2 regions of the Thauera sedimentorum genome follow, and region 2 is predicted to be linked to the other one. Evidence: riboswitches for the same ligand, from Rfam matches in the RefSeq annotation. Region 2 holds a riboswitch; the other holds the start of a gene.
The links. A riboswitch is a leader RNA that binds a small molecule or an ion and turns the genes downstream of it on or off. The one in region 2 is predicted to bind glycine.
Positions count from the first base shown of each region.

Region 1 (6,488 bases), 690 kb from region 2:
ACCCCGGCCTGCTCGGCAAGGCGGATCACGTCCTCGCGCCCGTAGGCGGTGACCATCACCACGCGGGGTTTGTGCGCGATCGCCGGATCGCCCTGGATGCGGCGGGTCACCTCGTCGCCGTTCATGCCCGGCATGCGCCAGTCCATCAGCACCAGGTCGAAGGGCGTCGTGGCCTCGCGGATGGCGGCCAGCGCATCGGCGCCGTTGGACACGCCGTGCACCGAGAGGCGGAAGAAGTGCAGCATCTCGGTGAGGATGGCGCGCGACACCTCGTTGTCGTCCGCCACCAGCACGCGCACGCCTTCGAGCAGCGGACCGGCGCGCTCGACCAGCTCGCGCTGGCCCGCCTGCGCCTGGTGTGCGACCTCCAGTTCCAGCGCGAAGCACATGGTGGTGCCGCGGCCGGGCTGCGAGTCCTCCACCCAGATGCGCCCGCCCATCAGTTCGATCAGGTTGCGGCTGATCGCCAGCCCCAGGCCGGTGCCGCCGAAGCGGCGGGTGGTGGTCTGGTCGGCCTGGGTGAACTTCTCGAACAACTTGCGCTGTACCTCGGGACTCATGCCTATGCCCGAGTCGCGCACGCTGACCTGCATGGAGACGCGGCTCTCGCTGGCGGATATGCAACGGAAGGCCAGTTCGACCTCGCCATGCTCGGTGAACTTCACCGCATTGCTGCACAGGTTGAGCAGGATCTGGCCCAGGCGCAGCGGGTCGCCCACCAGGCGGGGCGGAATCTTCGGGTCATAGCGGATGAGGAATTCGATGCCCTTGTGCTCGGCCTGGAAGGCCACCGCATCGGACAACTGCTCGAGCACCGCCTCCAGACCGAACTCGATATGCTCGATCTCCAGCTTGCCGGCCTCGATCTTGGAAATGTCCAGGATGTCGTTGATGATGCCGAGCAGCGAATGCGCCGCGCCCTGCGCCTTGGTGAGCTGGTTGCGCAGGGGGGACGACAGTTCGCCCTTGAGCGCCAGGTAGAGCATGCCGAGGATGGCGTTCATCGGCGTGCGGATCTCGTGGCTCATGTTGGCCAGGAAGTCGCTCTTCACCCGCGACAGGTGCTCGGCCTCTTCCTTGGCCGCCAGCAGTTCGGCGGTGCGCGCGGCCACCTGATGCTCCAGGCTGGCCCGCTCGATCTCCAGTTCGCGGGTGGTGGCGAGCAGGTCGCGGGTGCGCTGCGCCACCTGCCAGCGCAGCAGCAGGCTGACGCTGATCAGCAGCAGCAGGCCCGCGCCGGCGCCGATCAGCGACCACTTCACCCAGTGCGGCATCCGCACCTCCGGCGGTGCGGCCATGGTGCGGCGCAGGGCGTCGAAGTAAATGGAGTCCGCGTCACCCCGCCATTCGTTCAGATGCAGGTCGATACGCGCCAGCAGGTCCAGGCTGCGCCCCTTGGGCGCGGCAAAATACAGTGTGGACGGCAGGAAGACGATGGGTGTCTCCGCCAGCCGGTACTGGTTGCCGTTGCGCGCGGCAAAGAAGCTGTTGGTGACCACCGCGTCAGCCCGCCCCTCGACGACCGCGCGATAACCCTCGTCGAGCGACTTCACCGGCACGGCCTGATAGGCCACACCGCTGCCGGCCGCCAGCTGGGCCAGGAAGGACTGCTGGATGCCGCCGTCGAGGATGGCCACCCGCATGCCGGCGAGATCCTCCAGGTCCTGGATCACCCGGCCGGGATGCGCGTAGACCTGTGACCAGCTGTTGGCCACCGATACCTGGTGGAAGTCGAAGCGCCGGGTGCGTTCGGATGAGAAGGCCACGTCCGGCATCAGGTCCAGCTCGCCCGCTTCCAGGCGGCGCAGGCAGTCGGCCCATTCGCAGGGCACGTGGTTCAGCGTCCAGCCTTCGGCCTTTGCCACCGCCTCGATCAGCTCCACGAACAGCCCGGCCGGCTTGCCGTTTGCAGCGGTATATACCTTGGGAGCGTTCTGGTAGAGGCCGATGTTCACGGTACGGCGCCCAGCCGGGCTGTCGCTGCCGCAACCCGCGGCAATCAGCAGCCCGGCCAGAACCAGTGCCGCCAGGAAACCTCGATGTCCGTTCATGCGCCGCCCAATCCGGATGTCAGGCACCATTATCATGCCTGGGGGATACACGGCTGAATCATACGCCCACATCGGGCACCGCAGTTTGCGGCGATTCGACTGGATACACCCGGTCGGTGAAAGGCGCGCCGGCCGCGCCTACTCCCAGCGCTGCTGATAGGAGAACGTCGGCAGTCGCCAGCTCTGGCGCAGCGCCAGCATGCGGAAACCGAAGCCCAGGACGAAGCAACTCAGCATGTTGAGCCCGTCATCCACGCCCGCCGATCGCAGGCCCAGGAAAAGCACGCAGACGAAGAGCGACACGCTGGCATACAGCTCGCGGCGGAACACCACCGGCACCTGGTTGCACAGCACGTCGCGCAGGATGCCGCCGCTGATCCCGGTGAGCATGCCGGCCATGATCACCACCACCACCGGGTAGTCGAAGCGCAATGCCACGTCGCAGCCGATCAGCGAGAAGGCCACCAGCCCCATCGCATCCAGCATCAGGAAGCTGCGCTTCATGTGGTGCATGAAGCGGGCAAGCACCGTGGTGGCCAGGCCGGCGAGTATGACCAGGTACACGTACTCCGGATGCTGGGTCCAGCCGATCGGGTAGTTGCCGAGCACCACGTCGCGGATGGTCCCGCCGCCCAGCGCGGTGACGAAGGCAATCACCGCCACGCCGAAGATGTCCATGTTGCGCCGCCCCGCGGCCAATGCGCCGGACATGGCCTCGGTGCTGATGGCGATCAGATAGACGAGCAGCAGCAGGTCGAGCTGCGGAAGGGAGAAGGACTGGAAGAACTGGGCGATGCTGTGCGACATCGGGAGAGGCTCCGTCGATAGGCGAAAGCCCCTCATCGGAGCATTCGCAACGCCTCTCCCCCTGTCCTTTTACCTGAGAGTTTCGGCCCTGCGCGGACCTGCCCCTTCGGTGGGTTGCCGGGCCCCATCTGGCCCGCAACCGCTCTCCAGCCGGCAAATGATTCCTGCGGTTCGGTATGCCTGAGCGATCATGGGAGTTTGCGCCTTCGGCGGGGCCCGGAGATCCGGCAACCCTCTCTCCCGCAGTAGTTCGATTATCTTGAGACGGCACGAGCGCTGTCAATGCGCGAAAACCGCAAGAGTCCTACCGACGGTCGATACCCTCACGCCGTGCCCTACTGCTTCTGCGCGTAGTAAGCACGCAGATGAACCGCCCGTACTGAACACGGGCGATGCACCGGGTACTGCATGGAGTGGGCGTCGATGCAGGCGTACTTCACCCGGAATGCCTGGAAAAGTACGCGGCGGCCTTTTTGGGCCGTCACAAGGCGATTCAGTACAATGCGGACGAGGCTACAGAATCCGTCAGTCGGGATGCCGCATGCGCGGGCACTATCGGGATCGAGAGATGAGATATCACATGAAGCACATGGCGGCATTGCTGACCACGCTTTGCGTTGGTCTTCCGAACGGAATGGCCTTGGCGGCGGAAGCGACGAGTGCGGCTTCAGACAATCGGGCTTCGTTGCTGCATATCGTTCTGGTGGGTGGCCTGCTGATCGTGGTTGGAAATGTGGCGATCTTTTTTGCCAAACGGAAGATGGAAAAGGATGCTCAAGCCGCCAAGGAAAAGGCTGACGCCGAGAGGCAAGAGAAGAACTCTTGAGCTGGGGCTGAATACCGCATCAGTACAGCTGCGTTTTCGCCTACGCAGCGTGGAAGCGTTGCGCCACTTCCCGGGACGCAGCACCCACGAACTGGGCACGCCCCGTTGATCGGCCTCCTCGGACGCCCGGCGTCCGGGTACGAGGAGTCTCCCGGACAAGGAGTTTCGTCCACGCCAGTCGGGCGCCGTCGACGTGGGACAAGCTTGGGACAGCTGGGACACCAGTCTGCAAAAATTCAACCGTCTTTGCACTTCGCGCCGTAAACGAAAAAACCGCCGTAACCGGCGGTTTTTCCTCGGGAATTTTTGGTCGGGGAAAGAGGATTCGAACCTCCGGCCCCTGCGTCCCGAACGCAGTGCTCTACCAGGCTGAGCTATTCCCCGACACTTTTTTCACTGCCTTGCGAAGCCCACTAATATATCAGTGATTTCGCGCAACTGCAAAGTCCGATAATTGTAGCAGCGCATCCTTGAAAATGGAAGGGGGCAATGCATCGAGGGCATCGATGGCCAGCTGCGCCTCGGCACGTGCGTGGCGGCGGCTCTCTTCGAGTGCGCCGGTGGCATGGATGGCGGCGAGCACGGCTTCGAAGTCGTCCCGGCCGCCGGTCTCGATGGCCTTGCGCACCACCGCGGCCTGCTCCGCACTGCCCTGCTGCATGACGTGGATCAGCGGCAGGGTGGGCTTGCCTTCGGCGAGGTCGTCGCCGAGGTGCTTGCCGGTTGCAGCTTCGTCCGAGGAGTAGTCGAGCACGTCGTCGATGATCTGGAAGGCGGTGCCCAGGTGCATGCCGAAGGCGGCCAGGCGCTCCTCCAGCTCCGGCGAGGCGCCGCCGAGGATGCCGCCCAGGCGGGTGGCGGCCTCGAACAGCTTGGCGGTCTTGTAGCGGATCACGCGCAGGTAGCCGTCGATGCCGACATCGGCGTCGTGGCAGTTGAGCAGCTGCAGCACCTCGCCTTCCGCGATGACGTTGGTGGCGTCGGCCAGCACCTGCATGACGCGCATGTCGTTGACCCCGACCATCATCTGGAAGGCGCGCGAATAGAGGAAATCGCCCACCAGCACCGAGGCGGCGTTGCCGAACATGGCGTTGGCGGTCTTGTTGCCGCGGCGCAGTTCGGACTCGTCGACGACGTCGTCGTGCAGCAGCGTGGCGGTGTGGATGAACTCCACCACCGCGGCCAGTTCATGGTGATGCGTGCCGCGGTAGCCCATGGCGCCGGCGGTGTACAGCACCAGCGCTGGGCGCAGGCGCTTGCCGCCGCTGTGAATGATGTATTCCGCCACCTGGCGGATCAGCACCACGTCCGAATGGAGACGCTGGCGGATCACCGCGTCGACCGCCTGCATGTCGGCTGCGATCGGGGCGAAGAGCTGCTGGATGGACAAGGCGGACGCGCTCACGGGAAAAAGCGGGATGGTAGGAGGCCGGCTGGCGCGGCGTCAAGACGAAGGGGGAAACCCTTCGCCGACGGCTCAGCGCACGCCTACCCGGTCGGGATGATCGGTGATCACGCAGTCCACGCCCCAGGCGAAAAGCTCGGCCGCGTGCGCGGGATCATTCACCGTGTAGCAGGCCAGCCACAGGCCGGCCGCACGCACGTCGGCGACGATGCCGGCATCGAGGGCATCGTGATGGGCGTGCAGGGCGACAGCCCCCACCCGCTGGCAACGAGCCCGCCAGTCCTCGGGCACCTGCTCGACCAGCAGGCCACGCGGGAGCCGGGGCGCCTCGCCGGCGGCGGCGAGCAGGGCGGATTCGGAGAAGGACGACAGCAATGGCGGCAGCGCGGCATCGCGCCAGCAGGCAACCGCCACCCGGGCGGCGACCTGTCCGGTCTCCGTCTCGAACCCGGCTGCCGGCTTGATCTCCAGGTTCACGGCCAGTCCCAGCTCGATACAGCGCGCGGCGGCGTCCTGCAGGCTGGGCAAGGGCTCGCCGGCGAAGCGCTCGTCGAACCAGCCGCCCGCATCCAGGCGACTCAACGCGCCCCATGGAGTGTCGGCCACCCGTCCGCGCCCGTTGGTGGTGCGCTCCAGGGTTTCGTCGTGGATCAGTACGGGCACGTGGTCGGCGGCGAGCATGACGTCGAACTCGACGCCACGGCAGCCGCTGCGTGCCGCGGCCGCCAGGCCCGCCAGGGTGTTCTCGGGTGCCAGCGCGCCGCCGCAGCGGTGGGCAAGGACGCGCGGCCAGGGCCACACCGCCGATGTCATTGCAGGGGCGCGCTCAGCGGACCGGGGGCGCGCCCAGGCGCATGACCGCCGTATCCAGCGCTTCCTTCGCGGGCTTCAGGTCGGCCCACACCGCGTCGAGTTCCTCATCGAGGATGCGGCGCACACCGTCGCGACCGACGAGCGCGGATGCCGACGACTCCTGCGTGGCGGGTTTGTTGTTGAGCTGACCCACGGCAACCCGCAGATTGTCCAGATCGGCTCCGGCAAGTTCGCTCGCACCGGCGGGCAGCCCCGCGCTGTTGAGCGGCAGGAAGCCCGCGTCCCGCTGCCAGGCAAGCTGGTTCTCGGGCTTGAGCCAGTAGTCGATGAAGCGGGCCATCGCACGATACTCGGCCGGCTTCTTGCCCACTGCCACCCAGAGCGAGGCGCCGTCGGCCAGGGTGTTCTGCGGTGCGCCGGGGAAATCGTCGTAGAACGGCAGGCGCAGCACGCCCACGTCCAGCCCGGTCTGCCGGCGGAAGGCCGCCCAGCTGGCCGAAGGCGCGGCGATCACCGCGCATTCGCCGCTGGCGAAACGCCGCTCGGCCTCGGGGCCGCGACCGAAGATGTGCAGGTAGCGGGCGCG
Region 1 is NZ_JACTAH010000001.1:838,901-845,388, reverse strand. It holds gene IAI53_RS03790 (response regulator) at 1-2,051, opposite strand, end outside; gene IAI53_RS03785 (trimeric intracellular cation channel family protein) at 2,190-2,858, opposite strand; glycine riboswitch at 3,016-3,111, opposite strand; gene IAI53_RS03780 (hypothetical protein) at 3,439-3,684, shown strand; tRNA gene IAI53_RS03775 (tRNA-Pro) at 3,992-4,068, opposite strand; gene IAI53_RS03770 (polyprenyl synthetase family protein) at 4,106-5,074, opposite strand; gene ugpQ (glycerophosphodiester phosphodiesterase) at 5,162-5,890, opposite strand; gene IAI53_RS03760 (extracellular solute-binding protein) at 5,916-6,488, opposite strand, start outside.
Region 1: linked by a shared signal. The riboswitch ahead of IAI53_RS03785 (trimeric intracellular cation channel family protein) and the one ahead of gcvT (glycine cleavage system aminomethyltransferase GcvT) in region 2 are both predicted to bind glycine.

Region 2 (6,488 bases):
CCGAGAGGCGGGCCTCGAACAGTTCACGCGGAGCACGCTGCAGGCGTATTGCGCAACCCAGCTGACGCCGAACCTCCGCAATCGCCTCGGCGCCGGCGTCCTCCCTCAGCAGCAGCTCTGCGTACTCGTCACCGATGCTGGTGACCAGCACCCCATGGCTGCGGGCGAAGGCATAGGGGAGGGAAAACGCAACGCTCATTCGTCGGCTCTACCCGCCAAGCGCACCAGATCGATCTCCTGAACCGGCGCGGGAGACTGCGTCGCGGCGGGAACGGCGGGAACGGCCCCTTCACGCTCGGCCGGGGGAAGCGCCTTGAGCTTTGGCAGTTCGGGGGCGGCCGGTTCGTTCCTGAGCATCCGCACCGGCTCGGAGATCTCACGCTGCTGTCCGATCACATAGTCGTAACGCGAGCGCGACATCTCCGCATAGTCGTCCTGATCCCGGATGATCTGGGGTCGGAGAAACACGACCAGGTTGGTCTTGGCCCGTTTTCTTGAGGTGTACTTGAACAGCTCGCCCGCGAACGGAATGTCGCCCAGCAGGGGGACTTTTTCCTCACCGGCACTCATGCTGTCCTCCATCAGCCCCCCGAGCGCGATGATCGCGCCATCATCCACCAGCACGGTGGATTTGATCGACCGCTTGTTGGTCGTCGGCCCGGCCGTCGCATCGACGGTGGGCAGCACGGACGACGCCTCCTGATAGATTTCCAGCTTGATCGCCCCACCTTCCGAGATCTGCGGGCGCACCTCCAGCGTCAGGCCCACATCGCGCCGCTCAATGGTCTGGAAAGGGTTCACCGGCGTTGTTCCACCACCGGTGTTGGTATATTGCCCGGTCACGAACGGCAGGTTGCGACCCACAACGATCTTTGCTTCCTCGTTGTCCAGGGTGACGATGTTGGGAGTGGACAGGATGTTGGTCCGGCTGTCCGTTTCGAGAAAACGCGCCAGCACTCCGAGACTGAACACCTCTACCAACTCGCCATTGATCGGCACCTTGACCGTACCCTTGCCGAAGAGCAGGTTAAGCCCCTTTCCGACACTGGTAATGTCTCCCATCGCGCCAATGAGATTCTGCCCCGATCCACCGAAGTTGGTTCCACCGAACACCCCCGAACCGGACACTGGCAGGTTCGCGTTCTGCCACTGAATGCCGAACTCCGCGGCACGGTCGGATGACACTTCGGCAATCAGCGCTTCGATATAGACCTGCGCCCGGCGTCGATCGAGCTTGTCGATGACATGTCGCAGGTTGCGATACACAGCATCGGGCGCAACGATGATAAGAGCATTATTTATCGGGTCAGCCTGGATCATCCCACTACCACCATCCACGCTCACCGCTTGATCTGTCGACAATCGCGAGGAAGACGAGGACGTGGACGAGACTTCGTCGGTCTGGCTTCCGAGCGGAGCCTTGGCGCTATGGGTATTGCCCACGGATGTCGCGCCATCCTGCGACAACGCGCCGTTCAGGGTCTCCGCAACCTTGATCGCCTCGGCGTTACGGAGGTAGACGACATGGATGTTTCCGCCAGCACCCGGCTTGTCCAGCGACGCGACCAGTTGCCGCACTGCTCGCAGCCGCGCCGGATTCTCGGAGCGGACGAGCAAGCTGTTGGTTCTCGGCTCCGGCAGGACCTGCACACGCAACGCGGCGTCTCCCGGAGCACCGTTCGCAGGCGTGTTGCCGGCGTTCAGCAACTTGCCAACGGTCGTCGCAAGGTCCACTGCAATGGCATGCTTCAACTCAATGACCGCAACATCACCCTGGGGCACATCCACCGATTCGATGATGCGCGCAATGCGGTTTATGTTTTCCGCATAGTCGGTCACCACCAGCACGTTGTTTGCTGGAAAGGCGGTCACCGTATTGTTGGGCGACACCAGCGGACGCACGACCGTCAGCATCTGGGCGGCCGATTCGTGCTGCATGGGAAAAACCTGCGTCACGAGTCTGTCGCCACCGTCGACCGTTCGCCCCGAACTGACCGGCACGCCGTGCAGTTTCGCGTCCGCCTCGGGCACGATCTTGACGATGCCACCCCCTTCTACCGCCGCTATTCCCTGCATTCTCAGGGCAGACAGAAGGATCTGGTACGACAGGTCACGGCTCACGGGCGTGTTGGTGACGATATTGAGCGTACCTTTTACGCGTGGATCGACCAGGAAATTGGTGCCGGTGATCCGCCCTATCGCATCGATGACGGCGTGAATGTCAGCATTGACGAAATTGAGCGATACATCCTTGTCTTCCGTTGCCATCGCGGGCAGGATCACCGCACACGCGCCGCAAAGCAGGACACGCCTCATCCACAGGTCAAGCTTCATTCGCACGTTATCTCGGACTAGCTGAAACGGCGGGAGCGTAACCCGCCGAATGTGAAATCGAGGTTACAGGTGTGCCGGCGGGGTGCCTGCTCAACATGAGAGCCTCGCTCGTTCCGCCGTTTCCCAGTTCAACCCGATCCGCATGGATGGCGAGGACCTCCAGACCGGAAGGCAGTCGGTCACCGACCAGGAAGGGTCGCGCAGCGTCGCCGCGCTGCTGTATCAAGGCGAACGCAGTACCACCGGCAAAGCCGGTGGCGACACCGACCAGCTGCAAACCCGCAAAGCCTCCCCCCGCTTGCGCGACGGGTACCGCAGAACCGGCCACCGAGCGCATAGGTTCTGCATCCGCCAATCTCTGCGCTGCGATTCGCGGATCCGTCAGGCTGTCCGGCAGCGCGACGAGCGGCTCGGGGGTCAGGTAACGGACAAGCAACTCGGCACAAACAGCAACGAGAAGCAGCAGCGAAAGCCCCCACGCAAGCAGCGGCAGAAACCTTGCAGACTGTTCGGTCAATCGACGCATCTTCATCCAGCGGATCGGGGCGCGGCGCAATGCAAAGTGCGCATGGTACTACTGAACCTCGTCGCAGCCGACAACAAAAACCGCTCCTGCCCAGCAGGCTGCGCTGCCATCTTCGACGATTCCATCGTCCTCGGCCTTGCAGCAGCCGCAGTCGGAATGCTATCGTCCGCCCGTCGCGCGGGAGAGAACTCCCTTTGAGTCGCCGAAGGCGTAACCCCCCGGAACCGCTCAGGCAAAAGGACCGCGCACGGCAATTCAAGTCTGGAGAGCGATGCGGGCGCAAGCTGCGCCGGCGCATCCACCGAAGGGGCACCCGGCGCCATCCGCCGGAATCTCTCAGGTACAAGGGACAGATGGGGCGATGCAGGCCAGGCGGCCGGTCTCGCCCCATTTTTCGTCCACCTGCCGGAGCCCCACCGATGAGCAACGCCCAGACCACCCCCGCCAAGCGCACCGCGCTGTATCCCGCCCACCTCGCCGCCGGCGCCCGCATGGTGGACTTCGCCGGCTGGGACATGCCGGTCAACTACGGCTCGCAGATCGAGGAACACCACGCGGTGCGCCGCGACGCCGGCATGTTCGACGTTTCCCACATGCTCGGCCTGGACCTGACAGGCGCCGGGGCCACCGATTTCCTGCGCGGCCTGCTGGCCAATGACGTGGCGCGCCTGAAGACGCCTGGCAAGGCGCTCTACAGCTGCATGCTCGATGAGACCGGCGGCGTCATCGACGACCTCATCGTCTACCGCATGTCGGAGGCCGAGTATCGCGTCGTGGTCAATGCCGGCACCGCGGACAAGGACGTGGCCTGGATGCGCAAGCGCATCGCCGCCACCGGCGCCAACGTCACCCTGGACGCCCGCCGCGACCTGGCCATGATCGCAGTGCAGGGCCCCAACGCGCTGGCGCGCGCCGCGCAGGCGATTCCCGAACTCAACACCGCCAACGGCATTCCCGCCCCCTTCTCCGCAGTGCGCCTGGGCGACCTCTTCGTCGGCCGCACCGGCTACACCGGCGAAGACGGTTTCGAAGTCGCAGTCCCGGCCGGACGCGCCGTCGCCCTGTGGGATGCGCTGGCCGCCGCCGGGGTGCGCCCCTGCGGCCTGGGCGCGCGCGACACCCTGCGCCTGGAGGCGGGCATGAACCTCTACGGCCAGGACATGGACGAAACCGTCTGCCCGCTGGATGCCGGACTGGCGTGGACCATAGACCTGCGCGACGAAACGCGCGACTTCGTCGGCCGGGCAGCCCTGGAGGCCCACGGCGAGCGCAAGGCCTTCCTCGGCCTGATCCTGGAAGACCGCGGCGTGCTGCGCGCCCACATGAAGGTCGCCACCGCCCGCGGCGAGGGCGAGACCACCAGCGGCAGCTTCTCGCCCACGCTGGAGAAATCCATCGCCTTCGCCCGCCTGCCGGCCGGCACCGAGCCCGGCGAAGAGGTGCAGGTCGAGGTGCGCGGCAAGGCGCTGGCCGCCCGCACCGTGAAACTGCCCTTCGTGCGCAACGGCAAGGCGCTGGTCTGAGCGCCGCCCGCGGAATTCCCTTTACACCCGATCGCCCACTTACACGAACCGGAGCCCCTCATGAGCAACATTCCCGCCGACCTCAAGTACACCTCGTCCCACGAATGGATCCGCGTCGAAGCCGACGGCACGCTGACCATCGGCGTCACCGACCATGCCCAGGAAGCGCTGGGCGACGTGGTCTTCCTGGAACTGCCGGAAGCCGGCCGTACCGTCGCTGCCGGTGAGGCCTGCGCGGTGATCGAATCGGTCAAGGCCGCCTCCGACATCTACGCCCCGGTCGCCGGCGAGATCGTCGAGTCCAACCAGGCCGCGGTGGATGCGCCCGAGAGCGTGAACGCCGACGCCTACGGCAACTGGCTGTTCAAGCTGCGCCCGGCCGCCGGCGCCGACCTCGGTGGCCTGCTCGACGCCGCCGGCTACGCCGACGCGATCGCCTGAGCGCCGACGCCTGACGCCCGACCGACGCCGCCTGCGGGCGGCGTCACACCTTTTCCCGACCCCACGGCCCGGACCACGACCATGCAGGAACTCCTCACCGCCCCGCTCGCCCGCCTCGAACAGCGCGACGCCTTCCTTGAACGCCACATCGGCCCCAGCCCGGCCGAGATCGCCACCATGCTGGCCGCGCTTGGCGCCCCCAGCCTGGACGCGCTGATCGACCAGACCGTGCCCGCGGCGATCCGTCTGGAAAAGCCGCTGCCGCTGGCCGGCAGCCGCCCGGAACACGAGGCGCTTGCCGCGCTGGCCGCCATCGCGGCGAAGAACGTGGTGAAGAAGTCCTTCATCGGCCTGGGCTACTACGGCACCCACACCCCGGCGGTGATCCTGCGCAACGTCATGGAGAACCCGGGCTGGTACACCGCCTACACGCCCTACCAGGCCGAGATCGCCCAGGGCCGCCTGGAAGCCCTGCTCAACTTCCAGCAGATGGTGATCGACCTCACCGGCCTGGAACTGGCCAACGCCTCGCTGCTGGACGAAGCCACCGCCGCCGCCGAAGCCATGGCGATGGCGCGCCGCGTGTCCAAGGCCAAGTCCAACGCCTACTTCGTCGATGAGGCCTGCTTCCCGCAGACGCTCGACGTGGTCCGCACCCGCGCGCACTACTTCGGCTTCGAGCTGATCCTGGGGCCGGCGGCCGAAGCCGCCAGCCATGACGTGTTCGGCGCACTGCTGCAATACCCGGACGTGAATGGCGAGGTGCGCGACCTCGCCGCCCCGCTCGCCGCGCTGAAGGCCAAGGGCGCGATCAGCGCGGTGGCCTGCGACCTGATGGCCCTGCTGCTGCTCAAATCGCCCGGCGAGATGGGCGCGGACATCGCGCTCGGCTCGGCCCAGCGCTTTGGCGTGCCGATGGGCTTCGGTGGCCCGCACGCCGCCTTCTTCGCCACGCGCGAGCACTACGTGCGCGCCATGCCGGGCCGCATCATCGGCGTCTCCAAGGACCGCCACGGCAAGACCGCGCTGCGCATGACGCTGCAGACCCGCGAGCAGCACATCCGCCGCGAGAAGGCCAACTCCAACATCTGCACCTCCCAGGTGCTGCTGGCCAACATGGCGGGTTTCTACGCGGTCTATCACGGCCCGCAGGGCCTGAAGACGATCGCCGCGCGCATCCACCGCCTGGCGGCGATCTTCGCCGAAGGCCTGCGCCAGGCCGGCATCAAGGTGCTCACCGGGCAGTTCTTCGACACGGTGCTGGTGCACACCGGCGCGCGTACCGCACAACTGCTGGCCGCCGCCGAGGCCGCCGGCTTCAACCTGCGCCGCGCGGCGGACGACGCGGTCGGCGTGGCGATGGACGAGACCACCACCGCGGACGACGTCGCCGCGCTGCTCGCCCTGTTCGGCGCCGGCAGCGATCTGGCCGCGCTGGATGGTGCCGTAATCGCCGCGGGCGGCGCCCTGCCGGCCGGCCTGCTGCGCGGCGACGCGGTGCTCGCCCACCCGGTGTTCAACACCCACCACACCGAGCACGAGATGCTGCGCTATCTGAAGAAGCTGCAGAACCGCGACCTCGCGCTCGACCATTCGATGATCTCGCTGGGCAGCTGCACCATGAAGCTCAACGCCACCAGCGAGATGATCCCGGTGACCTGGCC
Region 2 is NZ_JACTAH010000001.1:1,525,146-1,531,633, forward strand. It holds gene gspE (type II secretion system ATPase GspE) at 1-199, opposite strand, end outside; gene gspD (type II secretion system secretin GspD) at 196-2,334, opposite strand; gene IAI53_RS18770 (type II secretion system protein N) at 2,342-2,866, opposite strand; glycine riboswitch at 3,029-3,114, shown strand; gene gcvT (glycine cleavage system aminomethyltransferase GcvT) at 3,280-4,383, shown strand; gene gcvH (glycine cleavage system protein GcvH) at 4,444-4,824, shown strand; gene gcvP (aminomethyl-transferring glycine dehydrogenase) at 4,906-6,488, shown strand, end outside.